2 regions of the uncultured Rossellomorea sp. genome follow, and region 2 is predicted to be linked to the other one. Evidence: predicted binding sites of a transcription regulator. Region 2 holds the regulator's gene; the other holds the start of a gene.
What was found. The regulator NrdR, encoded in region 2, represses ribonucleotide reductase genes. The targets are predictions, from matches to a motif close to AACACNATATATNGTGTT.
Positions count from the first base shown of each region.

Region 1: Q1B03_RS03710 (vitamin B12-dependent ribonucleotide reductase) is a predicted target of NrdR. The motif match lies at 6,752-6,769, and genes of this name have one in related genera.

Region 1 covers NZ_CANKZT010000001.1:685,523-695,273, reverse strand. Annotated here, with positions in the region: gene Q1B03_RS03745 (DEAD/DEAH box helicase) at 1-260, opposite strand, end outside; glycine riboswitch at 435-526, shown strand; gene gcvT (glycine cleavage system aminomethyltransferase GcvT) at 706-1,812, shown strand; gene gcvPA (aminomethyl-transferring glycine dehydrogenase subunit GcvPA) at 1,829-3,175, shown strand; gene gcvPB (aminomethyl-transferring glycine dehydrogenase subunit GcvPB) at 3,168-4,631, shown strand; gene Q1B03_RS03725 (hypothetical protein) at 4,824-5,060, opposite strand; gene Q1B03_RS03720 (rhodanese-like domain-containing protein) at 5,125-5,508, opposite strand; gene Q1B03_RS03715 (biotin/lipoate A/B protein ligase family protein) at 5,721-6,557, shown strand; gene Q1B03_RS03710 (vitamin B12-dependent ribonucleotide reductase) at 6,908-9,478, shown strand; gene Q1B03_RS03705 (patatin-like phospholipase family protein) at 9,585-9,751, shown strand, end outside.
Region 2 covers NZ_CANKZT010000001.1:983,188-992,938, forward strand. Annotated here, with positions in the region: gene Q1B03_RS05200 (sigma-w pathway protein ysdB) at 1-57, shown strand, start outside; gene Q1B03_RS05205 (TVP38/TMEM64 family protein) at 82-651, opposite strand; gene Q1B03_RS05210 (DUF1294 domain-containing protein) at 747-1,025, opposite strand; gene rplT (50S ribosomal protein L20) at 1,111-1,470, opposite strand; gene rpmI (50S ribosomal protein L35) at 1,498-1,698, opposite strand; gene infC (translation initiation factor IF-3) at 1,722-2,225, opposite strand; ribosomal protein L20 leader region at 2,318-2,459, opposite strand; gene thrS (threonine--tRNA ligase) at 2,635-4,566, opposite strand; gene Q1B03_RS05235 (putative sporulation protein YtxC) at 4,932-5,798, opposite strand; gene Q1B03_RS05240 (hypothetical protein) at 5,906-6,217, opposite strand; gene dnaI (primosomal protein DnaI) at 6,219-7,151, opposite strand; gene Q1B03_RS05250 (replication initiation and membrane attachment family protein) at 7,164-8,552, opposite strand; gene nrdR (transcriptional regulator NrdR) at 8,621-9,076, opposite strand; gene Q1B03_RS05260 (cytosolic protein) at 9,159-9,539, opposite strand; gene speD (adenosylmethionine decarboxylase) at 9,671-9,751, opposite strand, start outside.

The DNA.
Region 1 (9,751 bases), 300 kb from region 2:
AATCCGACCTCATCTGCAAGGATCGCTTTGCCGTTCATCGTTTCGACAACCTGCTTTGCTGCTTCAAGCTGATGGGGGAGTGGAGTGACATTTGCCAAATGTTTTGGAGCTTGCAGGCCTTCAAAGTTCGGAATTGCAAGATGATGTTCAAATTCGATGGCCAGCTTATAAAGCTCCCAATTTCCCCATGGGCCATCGTTATCAATTAAATTCTCGAGACCCTCGCCCCATTCTTCATCAAATAAAACCTCAACATTCATCTGAAAAACATCTCCTTAATTCTAATAAAAATGATTGCTCAATCCTCGTATTTAATGGTAGGATGAAAATAGATTTTCTAATGTTAAAAAAACTCGAAAATCCGAACATTCACATTTACAACATTTCTTCTGTATATTTCTAGTATGACCAAATGTTTCAAGGAATATTGGCGAATGATAACAAGGGGAGAGACTGTGCATACAGCGCCGAAGGAGCAAGCACTTTTAAGTGTGAATCTCTCAGGCAAAAAGACTCTTGTTGGACGCAACTCTGGAGAGTGTTTCCTTAACGGAAACCACCAAAGGGGAAAGCCGTTCTTCGGTAAACTTTCAGGTGCAAGGACAGAGAAAACTTCTTTATGAAAAGGGGTTTTTCTGTCCTTTTTTCATGGGATAAAACTTGGTTAAGGATTATGCATGTAAGGAAGATAAAGGGGGAAAAGTCATGTCAGAGTTAAAACAAACACCTTTATACGAAGTGTACAAAGAGTATGGAGGAAAGACCATCGACTTCGGTGGCTGGGCTTTACCAGTGCAATTCTCAAGTATTAAAGAAGAACATGAAGCGGTACGATCCCGGGCTGGACTATTCGACGTTTCTCATATGGGAGAAATTGAAGTGAAGGGTGAAGGGGCTCTTGACTACTTACAAAAAATGATGACAAACGATGTCTCCAAAGTAAAAGACGGAGGGGCTCAGTATACGGCTATGTGCTACGAAAACGGTGGGACGGTCGATGACTTATTAGTTTATAAAATAAAAGATAATGATTATTTGCTCGTTGTTAATGCAGCAAATATAGATAAAGATTTTCAGTGGTTGAAAGAACATGAAGTAGATGGCGTAGAAATCAATAACATCTCTGAACATATGGCGCAATTGGCACTTCAAGGTCCACTTGCCGAACAAGTTTTACAATTACTTACAAACGAACATTCACTAAGCGATATCGGATTTTTTAAATTCCAAACCGAAGTGAATATTGATGATAGACTTGCACTTGTTTCACGTACCGGTTACACAGGGGAAGACGGATTTGAGATCTACTGTGATGCTGGTGATGCGGCTGCGATCTGGAAAGCTATCCTGGAAGCAGGAAAGGACCATGGGGTGCTACCATGCGGACTAGGTGCACGTGATACATTGCGTTTTGAAGCCAATCTTGCACTTTACGGACAAGAATTATCTCAATCCATCACGCCGATCGAAGCGGGGATCGGATTCGCCGTAAAGGTGAATAAAGAGGTTCCATTTATCGGTCAGGAAGTGCTGAAACAGCAAAAGGAAGAAGGGGCTTCAAGAAAAATCGTCGGGATTGAAATGATCGATCGCGGAATTCCCCGTCATGGCTATAAAGTATATTCCGGTGAAGAAGAAATAGGGGAAGTCACAACCGGTACGCAATCACCGACATTAAAGAAAAATGTAGGATTAGCATTACTTGATAAAGAGTTTACTTCTTTAGATACAGAAGTACTGGTTGAAATCAGAGGGAAAAAGTTAAAAGCCAAAGTGGTATCGACACCATTCTATAAAAGACCAAAGAAATAGGGGAGGAATGACGGTCATGAAGCATCGTTATTTACCGATGACAGAGCAAGATCAAAGGGAAATGTTAGACAGCATAGGAGTAGACAGCGTTAACGATCTATTTGAAGATATTCCTGAGAAGGTTCGTTTCAAAGGGGATTACAAAATCAAAGAAGCGAAGTCAGAAACGGAATTGGTAAAAGAACTGACCAAATTGGCAGCGAAGAATGCTGACTTGAAAAGTCACACGTCCTTTTTAGGGGCAGGAGTATACGACCACTACATGCCAATCATCGTGGATCATGTATTATCACGTTCAGAGTTCTATACTGCCTATACTCCTTACCAGCCGGAAATCTCACAAGGGGAACTTCAAGCTATCTTTGAATTTCAAACGATGATTTGTGAGCTGACTGGCATGGATGTAGCCAATTCTTCCATGTACGATGGAGGAACGGCACTAGCAGAAGCAGCTATGCTGAGCGCAGGTCAGACCCGCCGTAAAAAGGTATTGGTTTCAAGTACCGTACATCCGGAATCACGTGATGTTTTACGATCTTATGCAAAAGGTCAATATATCGAAGTGGTGGAAATCCCGCACAATAATGGTGTAACGGACGTGGAAGAACTTAAGAAATTAATGAGCAATGAAATTGCAGCGGTAATCGTTCAATATCCTAACTTCTTCGGCCGGGTGGAAGAACTAAAAGCGATCGAAGAAGTGACTCATGCTGAAAAAGCGATGTTCGTGGTTTCCTCAAACCCACTTGCACTAGGTGCACTTACACCTCCTGGACAATTAGGTGCAGATATCGTCATTGGTGATGCACAGCCATTTGGCATTCCAAGTGCCTTTGGTGGACCTCACTGTGGATACTTTGCCGTGAACAAGAAGCTTATGCGTAAAGTACCGGGCCGTCTTGTTGGTCAAACCGTTGATGAAGATGGAATCCGTGGATTCGTTCTGACTCTTCAAGCGCGTGAGCAGCATATCCGTCGTGATAAAGCAACGTCGAATATTTGTTCAAACCAGGCATTAAATGCACTCGCAGCATCTGTGGCCATGACAGCACTTGGAAAACAGGGCGTCAAAGAGATGGCACTTCAAAATATCCAAAAAACACATTATGCAAAAGAAGCCTTTAAAGCAAAAGGATTCTCCATTGCATTTGAAGGTCCAACATTCAATGAGTTTGTCGTTAAGGTAAATATGCCTGTCAAAGAAATCAATCAAAAGCTTCTAGGAAAAGAAATGATTGGTGGATACGATCTTGGACTAGTGGATGACAGCTTGGCACAGCACATGCTGGTGGCTGTTACTGAACTTCGCAGCAAAGAAGAAATCGACGCATTCGTAGCAGAACTGGGGGATTGTCATGAATAAGCAAGATCAACCTCTTATTTTTGAATTATCTAAAGAAGGCCGTGTCGGCTATAGCTTACCTGAATTAGATGTACCACAGGTGGAATTATCGGATCTCATTCCATCAGATTATATCCGTTCGGAAGAACCAGAGCTTCCAGAGGTATCTGAACTGGATATCATGCGTCATTATACAGCATTATCAAAACGTAATCATGGTGTGGATTCCGGTTTTTATCCTTTAGGGTCCTGTACGATGAAGTACAATCCAAAGGTGAATGAAAACGTTGCACGACTGAATGGATTTGCCCATATCAATCCGCTACAAGAAGCAGAAAGTGTTCAAGGCGCGCTTGAACTTATGTATGATCTTCAAGAGCATTTGAAAGAGATCACAGGTATGGATGAGGTGACCCTGCAGCCTGCAGCAGGAGCTCATGGAGAGTGGACCGGTCTTATGATGATCCGTGCTTACCATGAAGCAAATGGTGACACTCACCGTACGAAGGTCATCGTACCGGATTCAGCTCATGGAACGAACCCTGCCAGTGCCACTGTAGCAGGTTTCGAAACAGTAACGGTTAAATCAAACGAGAATGGATTAGTTGATTTGGAAGATCTGAAGCGTGTAGTAGGAGATGATACTGCAGCCCTGATGCTGACCAATCCGAACACTCTTGGTTTATTTGAAGAAAACATTCTGGAAATGGCTGCAATCATTCATGAAGCAGGCGGTAAGCTGTATTATGATGGTGCCAATCTAAATGCAGTATTATCAAAAGCCAGACCTGGGGACATGGGATTTGATGTCGTGCATTTAAATCTTCATAAGACGTTTACGGGCCCTCACGGAGGCGGTGGTCCTGGAAGCGGTCCTGTCGGAGTGAAGGAAGACTTGATTAAATACCTTCCAAAACCGGTCCTGGTGAAAAATGGCGAAAAGTTCGAATTCGATTACAACCGTCCTGATTCAATTGGCCGTGTAAAACCATACTATGGGAACTTTGGTATCAACGTTCGTGCCTATACGTACATCAGAACGATGGGGCCGGACGGACTGAGAGCCGTTACAGAAAACGCAGTCCTGAATGCAAATTACATGATGCGCAGACTGGCTCCTCACTTCGACCTTCCATACGATCGTCATTGTAAGCATGAATTTGTCATCAGTGGAAAACGTCAGAAGAAGCTTGGCGTCCGTACATTGGATATTGCGAAGCGACTACTCGACTTCGGATATCATCCGCCTACGATTTACTTCCCATTAAATGTGGAAGAATGCATGATGATTGAACCAACGGAAACAGAATCGAAAGAAACCCTAGATTCCTTTATAGATGCAATGATCCAAATTGCTAAAGAAGCAGAAGAAACACCGGAAATCGTCCAAGAAGCACCTCATACGACCATCGTCAAACGTATGGACGAAACTCTCGCAGCAAGAAAACCAATACTGCGTTATACAAAAGAAAGCTAAAAGATGTAAAACTGGAAATCCCCGCAGCGGTTCGCTGCGGGGATTTTCTGAGGGACGGACCTTCATTGAAAGAGAAATGGGGCGGAGGTGATTGTGGTGTTATCTCCTGTAATTCAAGTGAAAAAGACGTGATTTGGCCGTTTAAAGGGACTATTAGCATAGTAAGACAAGTAATTAAGCAGATATGGTGGATCACTCAGCAAAATAGGCGCGGAATTCGGTCGTGGTGGTCGATAATCCAGCCAAAGTGAAAGGGAATCCAGCCGATTTGGTCGATAATCCGGCAGAAATGAACAGGAATCCAGCCGTTTTGGTTGATAATCCAGCCGAAATGAACAGGAATCCAGCAGTTTTCAGCAAAAATCCAGCCGAATTACAAATAATCCCATTTGTTGATGGGATTCTACATACTACCACTAGATCCATCAACGCAATCCATCCGACTACTCCCACCGATCAAAAAAAGGATTGCCTCTAAGGCAATCCTTTCACATTATTTTTTATGTTTTACTTTACCTGTCCACTTTTTAAAGCCGCCCTGCAATTGGTGAAGATCTCGGTATCCTTTGCGGTGAAGCATTTGAGCTGCTCGTCCGCTGCGGAGTCCGCTTTGGCAATAAAGGTAAACGGGTTGATCGGCACGGATTTCCTTTTGTCTCATTTTTATTTGAGATAGGGGGATATTTCGTGCGCCAAGTACGTGACCGTTTTCAAATTCATTCGCTTCACGAACATCTATCAATTGAGCTTTACGATATCCTGCTCGAAATTCTTCTTCAGTCAATGTATTCACAATTCTCTTTTGATAGAAGAACGTAAAGAGTGAATAAACAATGATTCCACCAAGTACGACTAAAAGAATATATAATCCTTCCATCATTCATGCTCCTTTCTACAAATGCGCTATCTTCTATTATATTCATGAAAGCTCCGAGAATCAAAACAAATTTATTATTTTATAGCAAACACTTTCCAATCTGTTTTTCTTTGTTTTTTCGATTGGATTTGATAGACTAGTAACGGACTTGAATGAAGTTGAAGGATTACATAATAAAATATCAAAGAGAAGACGTAAATGAGGTATGATGCATGAAAAAGGAAACATGGAGATTCATTGACTCAGGGAATTGTTCCCCTTCTTATAATATGGCCCTTGATGAGGCGCTACTCGATTGGCATAGTGAAGGGAAGATTCCTCCGACGATTCGTTTTTACGGTTGGGATCCCGCGACACTATCGATTGGCTACTTCCAAAAGGTAGAAAAGGAAATCAATCTTGAAGCCGTTAAGGAGCACGGACTCGGATTCGTCAGAAGACCGACTGGAGGCAGGGGGGTTCTGCATGAACATGAATTGACGTACAGCGTCATTGTTTCAGAAGATCATCCTGAAATGCCTAAAACAGTAACGGAAGCGTATCGTGTCATCTCGGAAGGAATTCTAAAGGGATTTCAGGGCCTGGGCCTTGAAGCCTACTTTGCTGTTCCGAAAACAGCAGAAGAGAGGGAAGGATTAAAAAATCCACGTTCAGCTGTTTGTTTTGATGCACCCAGCTGGTATGAACTGGTGGTAGAAGGAAGGAAAGTGGCAGGCAGTGCCCAGACGCGTCAAAAGGGCGTCATCCTCCAGCACGGCTCTATCCTCCTGGATCTTGACGAAGATAAATTGTTTAGTCTGTTTAATTATCCATCTGACAGGGTAAAAGAGCGTATGCAGCGAGCTTTTAAAAACAAGGCCGTTGCGATGAACGAAATCAGTTCTGAAACGGTCACCATGGACATGGCCAAGGAAGCGTTCAAAAAAGGTTTTGAAGAAGGACTGAATATCCACCTGGAACCATATGAACTTTCTGAAGAGGAAACACAATATGTTGTGGACCTTGCCGAAACCCGGTACGAATCAGATGATTGGAATTTTAAACGATAAAATTTTTTTGTAGAAAAAAAGCGATGCTTGTCGCTTTTTTCCTATTTTACCAACTATTACGCGACTTGGATTTATATCAAGTTCTAAATTAATAGAAATGGTCGGAGTATTATATGATTTTCTATTGTTTCCTCCTGTTTTCTATTTTTATTGGCTTATTATCCGTTTGACAAACAAATGACCTATTGACCCGAAACACAATATATGGTGTGTCGAATAATTTTTTGCACACTATATGTTGTGTTTATTTATTGCTTTTCTAATAGAGCTATGATATCGTATTATTTGATATTACACATCAAAGTAAATAACAAACAAATGAAAGATTTGAGATAGAAGGAGTTGTCTTTATGACTGTTGCGTCGAAAAACACAATGAAATTAAACATCGAAAGATTAAATCAGGATATCGGATTATTTCCTCAAGTACATCCCATTACACCGGATATGAATACTACACACAAAGGTGTATCCCGTCTTGTCATGATTGATCGTTATTCTTTCAAAGACACGGAAAAAATCACCCTTTCTGAAGGAGACTTTGTAGTCCTCACCATCAAAGAAGATCCTAAATTCCCTGCAAGAGGGTTAGGTTACATCACAAGCATCGATTGGGAAACGAAGAAAGCAGATGTTTGGATCGAAGAAGAGTACAGAAGTGCCATAGACAAACCTGAAGAAATGGAAACGGGTATCGTTTCTAGAACACTGGATGTAATTGAAAAACCTCTCGAAGTCTACTACGAACAAATTGCAAAGCGTAACGCAACAGGCTTAGCAGAAGTGGAAGAAACTCCTGAAAAGAGACAAGTTTGGTTTGAGAAGTTCTATCATGAATTGGTGAACCTGCATTTTGTTCCTGCTGGTCGAGTGCTTTATGGAGCGGGTGCCGGAACGGATGTTACGTACTTTAACTGTTACGTGATGCCTTTCGTACAGGATTCACGTGAAGGGATTTCAGAACATCGCAAGCAGGTAATGGAGATCATGAGCCGAGGCGGGGGAGTAGGAACGAATGGATCGACGCTTCGTCCGCGCAATACCCTTGCAAAAGGTGTGAACGGTAAATCCTCCGGTTCGGTTTCCTGGCTGGATGACATCGCCAAATTGACTCATTTGGTTGAGCAGGGCGGTTCAAGACGCGGGGCACAAATGATCATGTTATCAGATTGGCATCCCGATATTATCGAATTCATCATTTCTAAAATGCAAAACCCGCGTATTCTGCGTTATCTCCTTGAGAATACAGAAGATGAAACCATTAAAAAAGCGGCACAGGATAAATTGAAATTCACCCCTCTGACGGAACAAGAGGAAGCGATGTATCAAGGAATCCTGAACTATAGACAAATCCCCGGGTATGGTGGGTTTGATGCGAAGATCCTTAAGAATGCAGAAGAAAAGCTGCGTACAGGCGGAACATATAGCGTCCATAATTCAGAGTTTCTGACAGGTGCCAATATTTCTGTTTGTTTAACAAGCGACTTTATGGAAGCTGTGGAAAACGATCGTGAGTATGAACTCCGCTTCCCGGATGTTGAAAGTTACAATGAAGAGCAAATGAAATACTACAATGAAGAATGGCACAATGTCGGTGACGTCCGAGAGTGGGAAAAGCTTGGATACAAAGTCCGTACCTACCGTAAGATCAAAGCGAAAGAGCTTTGGAATCTTATCAATGTTTGTGCAACGTATTCAGCTGAGCCTGGAATCTTCTTTATTGATAACGCGAATGATATGACGAATGCGAAAGCTTATGGTCAAAAGGTAGTTGCTACCAACCCATGTGGTGAACAGCCTCTTGCTCCTTATTCAGTGTGTAATCTGGCAGCCGTGAATCTGGCTCAGTTTGCCAATAAAGAGACGAAAACCGTTGATTTCGAAAAGTTGAAGCGTACCGTTGAAGTGGGTGTTCGCATGCAGGATAATGTCATTGATGCGACTCCGTACTTCCTGGATGAAAACAAAAAGCAGGCCCTTGGTGAGCGACGTGTTGGCCTTGGGGTTATGGGGCTTGCAGACTTGTTGATCTATTGTGAAAAAGAATACGGTTCAGAAGAAGGTAACCAGCTGGTTGATGAGGTGTTCGAAGCCATCGCAACAACCGCTTATCGTGCATCCGTTGAATTATCCAAGGAAAAGGGAAGCTTCCCATTCCTTACTGGAAGTACCGACGAAGAAACGAAGGCTTTACGAAAAGCGTTTGTGGAAACAGGTTTCATGAAGAAAATGCCTGAGGATGTACGGGATGACATTCAACACTACGGGATTCGAAACTCTCATCTGTTAACCGTTGCTCCAACAGGTTCAACAGGTACGATGGTTGGTGTATCTACAGGTCTCGAGCCATACTTCTCCTTCACATATTACAGAAGCGGCCGTCTTGGTAAGTTTATTGAAGTAAAAGCGGATATTGTAGAGGATTACTTAAAGAGAAATCCGGAAGCAGATGCTGACAATCTTCCAGAATGGTTTGTATCTTCCATGAGCCTGGCGCCACAAGCACATGCTGATGTTCAATGTGTCATCCAGAATTGGATTGACAGCTCCATTTCGAAAACCGTTAATGCCCCTCGTGGTTATACGGTTGAGCAAGTAGAAAAAGTGTATGAGCGTCTTTATAAAGGTGGAGCAAAAGGCGGTACGGTGTACGTTGATGGAAGCCGTGATTCGCAAGTTCTTACCCTCAAAGCAGAAGAAAACAGCTTTGATGACGAGCATGAAGCAGAACAAAAAGAGATTCCTACAACTAAAAAGCCGATCGTGTTACTCGATACGATTCAAGACGTGCGTTCAACAGACGTTACCATTGGTTCTGAAGTTGGAAATACGTGTCCTGTCTGCCGTAAAGGAACGGTAAAAGATATGGGCGGCTGCAATACTTGTACCAACTGCGGTGCTCAACTGAAGTGCGGTTTATAATAATAAAGATAGATAGGAGGGGACTGGTTCCCCTCCTATTTTTTTAGTCTAAAATCCTTCTTTGTGAATTAAAGATGTAGTAAGAGAAAAAGAAGGAGTGGAGCCTGTGGACATCGATGGCGTTTTTTCAGGCGGAGGCATCAAGGGGCTCGCCTTGATTGGGGCATATCAAGCATTAGAGGAGAAGGGCTACAGATTTAAGAGGCTCGCAGGAACGAGTGCAGGAGCAGTGATTGCAGCATTTATTGCTGCAGGTTATTCGAGCAGGGAGCT
Region 2 (9,751 bases):
AACGCAAAGCTGGATTGGAAAAGTCCGATCCGTGAATTCCTTCAAAGAAAGCAGTAAAAAAAACGGCTGGCCAGCCGTTTTTTATTTACCCGGAAAGAACTCTCTCCATTCAATCACTCTTACTTTTTCTCTTAGAAGATAAAATAGGACGATGAGTGCCAGGAAAATCATAACGAGAATAGGAGGGGAAAATTGTTTGATGTATTGACCGAAAACCGTGTAAAAAAACGCCAGGGGAATATTGGAAATAACAGAGGCCCGGATGAAAGGTTTAAGCTTTTTCTTGCGTTCAAGTAAACAAAGGTTCAACAACTGATAATGGACAAAAGGAATTAACCGCAGTATAGCAATTTGACCGGTTGTGAGAGTAGCATTCCTTCCAAACCATTTTTCCTTCAGTCTCAGAAGCTTTTCATAGAAAGATGTAAAGCTCTTTATAACAAAGTAAAAAGTAATGGATAAGAGCGTCAATCCGATTAATGAATACAGAGTGCCGAATATGCTTCCGAATAGCACTCCTCCCGCCATACATACAAGGGCTACCGGGATAAACAAAAATTGCCTCAGGATATGAAACAAGATAAACAGAACAGGAGCCATATATCCACTAGCTTCCATGAGGGCGAATGCAGCAACTAACCGTTCGTCCATGGCTAAGGTGACCTCCTTCTGCTTTTCTAAGCTGTTATAGACACTCTCTATATAGTATGTAATGAAGACGGGTTAAAGAATGAAAATTTTTCTATCTACAATTTAGTATTCAGCCAGATAAAAAGCAGACTATGAAGCATGACGAGCAGCGGAAACCCGAAAGCGAATACTTTATGTTTCGTTTTATGTCTGTATACCTTCATCCCCATATAGGCGCCGATGCTGCCTCCCAGAATCGCGACCTGCCACAATGTATTCTCTTTTATGCGGTATTCATTTCGCTGAGCTTTTCTTTTATCTCTGCCCATGATGATAAAACCGATGATATTGATGACAATGGCATATAGATATAAGATACCTGTTAATGTACCCATGATTTCTACCTGCTTTCCAATGAGATTTATATAAGAAAGGACCGGCCAGGGGCCAGTCCTTTTTGTCTGCTAACTTAGCAGTTTATTATTTGTTTAGTTGAGCTTTAGCAGCGTCAGCTAATTGGTTGAATGCTTTTTCGTCAGAAATCGCAAGCTCAGCAAGCATTTTGCGGTTTACTTCGATACCAGCAAGCTTTAATCCGTGCATTAAACGGCTGTAAGAAAGACCGTTCATACGTGCAGCCGCATTGATACGTGTGATCCATAGTTTACGGAAGTCACGTTTCTTTTGGCGACGGTCACGATAAGCATACATGTATGATTTCATGACTTGTTGATTTGCTACTTTATATAAAGTGTGTTTTGAACCGAAATAACCTTTGGCTAATTTAAGAACTTTTTTACGACGTCTGCGTGTTACTGTTCCGCCTTTTACGCGTGGCATAATAATTCCCTCCTGTTTCTATTACTCTTATTTTAGGTTGTCAAGCATATGACGAATGCGTTTGAAATCTCCTTTAGAGACAACAGCCGCTTTACGTAGCTTACGCTTTGCTTTAGTAGATTTGTTTGCGAATAAGTGGCTTGTGTAAGCGTGTGAACGTTTAAGTTTACCAGAACCTGTTTTCTTGAAACGCTTAGCTGAGCCGCGGTGAGTTTTCATTTTTGGCATGATGCTTTTCCTCCTCGGGTCCTTTATTTTTCGTTAACTGGTGCAAGCACCAAGAACATACTGCGACCATCCATTTTCGGTTTTGATTCAACGGTTGCTACATCTTTACACTCATCACTGAAGCGATCCAGAACACGTTGACCAATTTCTTTGTGCGTAATCGCACGACCTTTAAATCGGATTGACGCTTTAACTTTGTCTCCTTTTTCAAGGAACTTACGAGCGTTACGAAGCTTAGTGTTGAAATCATGCTCATCAATCGTCGGGCTTAAACGAACCTCTTTAAGATTGATGATCTTCTGATTCTTACGTGCTTCTTTTTCTTTCTTCTGTTGTTCAAACTTAAACTTACCGTAGTCCATGATACGAGCAACGGGCGGTTTTGCATTTGGAGCAACAAGAACAAGATCAAGATTTACACGTTCAGCAATTTCAAGAGCTTCATTCTTGGTTTTAATCCCAAGTTGCTCACCGTTTTGATCGATAAGACGTACTTCACGGGCACGAATCGTTTCGTTTAAGATCATGTCTTTGCTAATAATTAGCCACCTCCAAGGTTTATTAAAAGAATACACGGCTTTGGTCGACGCACTCGGACCTTTTTCTGCATGCTTGAAGCAAACAAAAAAAGATGCGAGTGTCGAAACACCCGCACCTGATTATTAAGCATATATAAATGGCTTTAATAGTCAATCACATACCTGGAAACAACTTTAGAAAGCGTTATTCAGGTGAGAAGCGGGTAGCCTCTACTTGTACCAAACTGTATTCAATTCACCTTAGATACTATATCACATGACAAAACCGCTGTCAAATAATCATTTAATATCACAACGTATTTCATAATATCAGACATCTAAGGAGAGTGCAACAGTTTTTTTGAATTTTATATGGGAGGGACGGACCTTGATGCAAGGTCCGTCCCTCTTCCTCATTTTATCGTTTTGCTTCTTTTGTGATGTCTCCGATAAACTCTTCAAGGGAGATTGTTTCTGATTTCTGCTCTCCGTATTTACGGACGTTGACAGCCGTTTCCTTGATTTCATTGTCTCCCACTACAAGCATGTAAGGGACTTTACTCATCTGTGCTTCACGGATTTTGTAGCCGATCTTTTCATTACGATCGTCAATCTCGACACGTAATCCTTCAGCTTGAAGCTTTTCTTTCACTTCTTTCGCATAGTCAAAGTGAACATCCGGAGAAACCGGGATTACCTGAACCTGCGTTGGAGCGAGCCATGTCGGGAATGCTCCTTTGTATTCTTCAATCAGGAATGCCACGAAGCGTTCCATTGTGGATACGACACCACGGTGAATGACTACCGGACGGTGCTGCTTCCCGTCTTCCCCTACATATGTTAAGTCAAAGCGCTCCGGAAGCAGGAAATCCAGTTGAACCGTTGATAGAGTTTCTTCCTTACCAAGGGCTGTTTTCACTTGAACGTCCAGTTTAGGGCCGTAGAATGCCGCTTCCCCTTCAGCTTCAAAGTACTCAACGTCGAGTTCATCCATGGCTTCCTTGATCATCCCTTGTGCACGGTTCCACATCTCATCATCATCGAAGTACTTCTCAGTATCCTCAGGGTCACGATAAGACAGGCGGAAGGAATAGTCCTTCAGATCAAAGTCTTTGTACACTTCCTGAACCAGGCGTACGACACGCTTGAATTCTTCCTTGATTTGATCGGGACGGACAAAGATATGAGCATCGTTCAGAGTCATTCCACGTACACGTTGAAGTCCTGATAGTGCTCCTGATAATTCGTAACGGTGCATCAGACCAAGCTCGGCGATACGGATCGGAAGCTCACGATAGCTGTGAATGCCGTTTTTGTAAATCATCATATGATGAGGGCAGTTCATTGGACGGAGAACAAGGTCTTCGTTATCCATTTCCATAACCGGGAACATGTTTTCCTGATAGTGATCCCAGTGACCGCTTGTTTTATAAAGTTCAACACTTCCCATGACAGGAGTGTACACGTGATCATAGCCTAAGCGCTCTTCTTTATCCACGATATAGCGCTCGATGATGCGACGGATCGTTGCACCTTTAGGCAGCCACATCGGCAGACCTTGTCCCACTTTTTGTGAGTTCATGAATAGGTTTAATTCTTTTCCGATTTTACGGTGATCACGCTCTTTCGCTTCTTCTAAAAGACGCAGATGCTCTTCCAGGTCTTCTTTCTTGAAAAAGGCAGTACCGTAAATTCGTTGAAGCATTTTGTTATCGCTGTTCCCGCGCCAGTATGCCCCGGCGATGCTCAACAGCTTAAACTCTTTAATTTTATTAGTGGACGGAATGTGGATCCCACGACATAGATCGAAGAATTCACCTTGCTCGTAAATCGAGACTTGCTCGCCCTCTGGAATCGCTTCAAGTAATTCAAGCTTATACTCGTCACCGATTTCTTCATACATTTTCTGAGCTTCGTCGCGACTGACTTCTTTACGAACCACCTCTAAGTTTTCACCAGTGATCTTCTTCATTTCTTTCTCGATCAATGGCAGGTCCTCTGGTGTAAACGTGTGCTCGGAATCAATATCATAATAAAACCCGCCTTCGATGACCGGTCCGATTCCGAGCTTTGTCTCAGGGTATAAACGTTTAATCGCCTGAGCCATTAAATGAGCTGTACTGTGACGAAGAATTTCCAGAGCATCTTCTCCTGGAGGTGTAACGATTTCTATCGCCCCATCCTCTTGGATCCCTGTACGCAAGTCGATTAATACATTATTTATTTTACCAGCGAGCGCCTTCTTTTTCAGTCCGGGACTGATGGACGCAGCAATCTCTTCTGTTGTCGTCCCTTTAGGAAACTCCTTTACATTTCCATCAGGGAACTGAATTTTCACTACTTCTGACATGTAATTTCACTCCTTAAATAATCTCTATAAAACATAAAAAACCCCGCCCCTTCACGTTTGAAGGGACGAGGTTAATAAGTAAACTCGTGGTTCCACCCAACTTCTCATTGTGCCCAAAATACAGACAATGACTTCATTGAAAACGAATAACGACATTTAGCCGTCAATCATTACTGTGAATCCGTCAAGATTCAGTTCATAATTGAAGTTCCGAGGTGGTAAATATCACTACCGAATTAGGAAGCTTGCAGCCGGGAGACTTCCCTCTCTGTGAATGGAATAGGAATATTCTTGTCCTCATCATAACCTTTATTTATTGACTTATTATGTAGGTATTATAATCGGTTATGTTTTGAAAAGCAAGCCTATTCATTCGCGATATCCCACGAAGGATACAGAAGCGTGTCAGGAAAATAACTCAACGGCAGGAGATCGATCCGTTCTTCGAAAATGTTCTGAAGCGTCCTGATCAATTGATGGTCACCATTTCCATAGACGAGTATCTTTTCCGGGGCAATGGATAATAACGGAGCAATGGTGTACGAATCAACATATAAGGGATGATTCGTCAATAATCGTTTATCAATCGCCTTTGTCAGTTCCTGGCGTGTCAGCTCTTTCATGTCTTCATCAAAGAAACGATAGCCGTAACCCGTCGAGTACAGATGGATCGTGCGCATTTTCTGCTCCCTCGATGCTAGATACTCCCGCAGCATATGAACAAACATTTGATATTCCTGCTCCATCTTATATTCATCTATAGCAAGATCCACCATGAGGAGGAGTCTCTCCTGAAGGTTCTTCAGCCTGAACTTGCTAAAAGAGTCGAATGATATGGGAGTCTTTCCTTCCAACAATAGCTCCAGGCTGTCATGGACGTATTTGACCTCGTCCCATTCACCAATCAGCTCCATCAATTCAGGTCGTTCACCCATCCTCATCTCTGATACGACTTCTAATATTTGATTGATTTCATCAACATCTTCATAGAAATAATTTTCTTTCAGGGCTGATTCGGACCAGTCCATGCATTTATCATTTAAGACAAAGTGTGAAACCCCATTGAATAGCTTTTCTCTTTCCTTGAAGAAGGGGGAAACCTCTATCGTCAGATTATAGTGAGTTGTATGTTGAAAAAGCGTTTCATGAAACCATGATTGGATGAACTCTTTATTGAGGTATTCTTGAAGCTTTACCGCATCACTTTTTTGCTTAAAAATAAATTCAATCAAACTTTCTCGCCTCCTTAAACCCAATTCCCTGATTTATATATATGGGAGGCTTGTATCATTTAGAAGTTGATGAGGGAATTTAATTGACTCTTTTCTTCACTATGTAGTTATGGACACCATGAACATGCGTTCGCTTCCGTGCACGATGAGTGAATCCGGCCGTTTCTTTCGATAATCCGGACGTTTCTCTCGGAAATCCGGACGTTTCTCTCGGAAATCCAGCCGTTTCTTTCGGAAATCCGGCCGTTTCTCTCGATAATCCAGCCGTTTCTCTCGATAATCCAGCCGAAAACCTCCATAATCCAGCCGTTTTGCAATAATTGTAAAAAAATCACATCAAAATGTCCAATGTCTACACCTAAATTTACACACATAAAAAAGAGAGGAAATCGCATCGCATGTAATTTCCTCTCTTTCAATCTATTCTCTTCTATTCCTTCCATCGATCAACACAGGCTGGGATAGATATTTAATCCGCTCCATGATCCTTGCCGCCTTCAGCTTTTCTTCTTCTCCTCTTTGGCTGTATGTCAAATGATGAGTCAGCTCGCTGAAGTTGAAGTTGGAGGTGAAGAATGTAGGCAGGTTCTCAAGCATTCTGTACTGGAGGATCGTCCCCAAGATCTCATCTCTCCCCCAGCTAGACATCGTTTCTGCGCCGATGTCATCGAGCATGAGTATCGGGGCTGATTTTACCATCTCAAGCTTTTCATTCACCGTATTATCACCGAGTGATTGTTTGATCTCCCTGAAGAACTCGGGAACATACACGATAAGAGAACCGATTTTTTTCTCGGCGAGTTCATTGGCCATGGCCCCTAACAAATAGGACTTGCCGACCCCGAACTTCCCGTAAAAATAGAGTCCTTTCATTTTCGTGCCCTCTGTATAGGTCTCCACGAAATTCTTTGCAAGCCGCACTGCTTCCAGACGGCTTTTCGAATCAAGGTCAAGGGTTGAGAAAGATGCTTGTAAAATATCCTTCGGTACATACAGGCTTTTGATTAGACGCTGGGCGCTCGTCCTTTCATCGTGGATGACTTTTCGAGGGCAGCGATGATAATCAATGTCGATTGTGTTGCCCCTGATCACTAAGTGGGGATCATACCCCTCCATCATATTCTTACACTCCTGTAAAGAAGGGCAATAACGGCATTCCTTACTTTGAGAAATGTATTCATATAACTTCATAAGGCTCTCATTCACCATTTCCCCTGTAACACGGTCTTCATTCCTGCGAATAAAATCCTTCACATCATTGTTTTCAAGAATCTCTTTTTTCATTTGCTCATATCTTTGTTGAAACGAACCAGAAGCCGCCAACCTTTTCAGGGTGTTGTTTATTCTTTCCACCGCTATGTTCACCTACTTCCGAAAATTTTTAAGCTCTTCTTCGAGTTTTTTCTTCTCTGCCTCGAAATCGTATTCTTCCTGAGAGGAATCGTTTTCTTTCTCCACTTCTCCTTCTTGGAACCATTCCGGGAGTTTTTCTGTCCGAATCGGCTTTCTTCGCCTATTCGTTTTATTTTCCTTTTTCCCTTCAGCCCACTCCAAATACTGCTTGTGTTCCTTCTTGGCTAAATCCATTGCTTCGCTTGCAGTCGTAACCTTTTTCCTCGACCAATGAGATGCGATTTTTTCCATATATCCCTTTGTCAGCTTCATATCTGTTTTTAATAGGACATATTGTATAAGAACGTTCATAACACCAAGCGGCAGCTTCTGTGACATGAGCACTTCTTCTACGGCCTGCAGATCAGACTTAGAAGGGGCACCGCCATTCGAAATATCAGATAGTACGTCTTTTGGAGACGTGTTTTCAAGGTATTCAATCAGCTCCTCTTCTTTGGAGAGGGGTTTATACGCTGGTTCAGGTTTCTTGGTCTCGATTCTGGTAGTCAAATCGGGCAATTGATCCCCTGTTTGTAGCCCATACCAATCCCGTGCAGTTTTACGCAATAATTCTATATCGATGGTATCATCAGCATCCAGGGAACTTAAGACGATATTTTTCATTTGAATAGGATCGATGCCGTATAAATAGCTCAGCTTCAGTACCGTTTCCTTCACAGTCGCTGTAAAGGCTTTTCGCGGAACCATGGATTCGGATAATCCCGCCAGCAATAACTGAAAATCAAAATCGATGTCGTCTAATGGAATCCCTTCATTCCTTCCATAGTTCATATATTGTTCACCAGACTTGGTTTCCGAATCCACATTTGCATCATGGTGAAGAAAATTAATTTGCTCCGATGTAAAAACATCCTGAAAGGATCGAGTGATATTCGAGTACTGCTGTTTATCAACCGATTCGTCAGTGAAAAACTTCTTCAAACGCAAGTAATGAGTTCTGCCGATTTTCCGGTAAAGATACACATTCAACATACCATCATGAAAGAATTCCTGAGGGGAAAGAGGAGGCTGCAGTTCATAGAGAAAGCTGCGGTCCCCGTTGTCCCTTTTTTCATATGCCTTTAACAAGCCGATTCCCTCAAGCTTCATCCGCGCTTCGTAGACGTCCTGAAGATTCACGGACAGTATGTTCATAAGGTGATAATGGGTGGAATCAGTCGACCAGAGCCGATTTTCTTCGACTTCTCCCCATAAACTCATATAAAGACTGTAGCACACTGAACCAATTAAAGGCTGGTACAGAAATGTAATGATTTTCCGGTCATATTCCTGAAGCATCCCATTTGTCCCTACCGTGTAGGGATCGATTGGCTGTATTTCATTCCAATGCTTCTTCATCATAGTTGGATTCTACCTTTCAAAGAAATAAAGAGAAAAGAGCTAAAGAATTACATCTTCAGCTCATTCTTCTACTCTTTTTTTATTAATTCTTTCAGTTCGTCTATAAATACATTAATATCCTTAAACTGTCGATAAACAGATGCAAAGCGTACGTATGCAACTTCATCTACCTTGGCAAGTTGATCCATGACCATCTCACCGATCTTAACGGATTCTACCTCAGAAGCACCTTGATTTCGGAGTTCCTTTTCAATATCCGTTGAGATCTTTTCTAATCTCTCAAGAGGTACCGGGCGCTTCTCACAAGCCTTGATCAACCCTCTCAAAATCTTCTCTCGACTAAACTCTTCTCTTACCCCTTCTTTTTTCACCACAATTAAAGGAAGCTCTTCTACCTTCTCGAAGGTCGTGAAGCGAAAAGTGCATTCTTCACATTCTCTTCTTCTCCTGATCGAACGTCCTTCATCAGCAGGCCGGGAGTCCACCACTCGGGTACCATTATGCTGGCAAGACGGGCATTTCATAATATCAGCTCCGTTATTACATACTCTTACTTTCATCATATAAAAAAGCTGCGCTGTACACAAGCTTCTATGGGATTTACCGTTATTTCACTTTTGTCAATTCACTATCAAGCTTCTGATAATAATGGCTGATCTGCGCTTTTAACACCGTATATGTACCAAAGACCTTCCCTTTGTCTGCACTCACCTTGAAATCGACTGCCGTTTCAAAAGGCCTTACGGTGATGACTGTTGCGACGATGAACAGTTGGGGAGTCCCATTTTTACGAACCGTGATTTCCCCTCTGTCCTTAGACTGGGAAATCACCTCATATTCAGAGGATGAGAATAACTCTAGTACTGCATTAAATGCACCTTGATGCATGGATTTATAATATCGTGATTGCAGGTCTTTATCTTCGTGCTTATCAGATGTCTCACATTCTGATTGAAATCGTTTAAACAGGGTACGTATTCCGCTCATATAAAGTTCCTCCCTTTATTTACCCTTATTTTACACGAAAACCGCACGAATGAAAATTCAAAATCAATTCCTTTACAAAAGCACAAAAAAAGAGATGCATCCAATACGCATCTCTTCTGAGTTATTTTCAATTAAAGGGCTTGTGCCTGAGACTTCTTCACTTGTACCGGACCCATACCACGTGGCAATTCGATTGTTTCACGCGTGTCAGC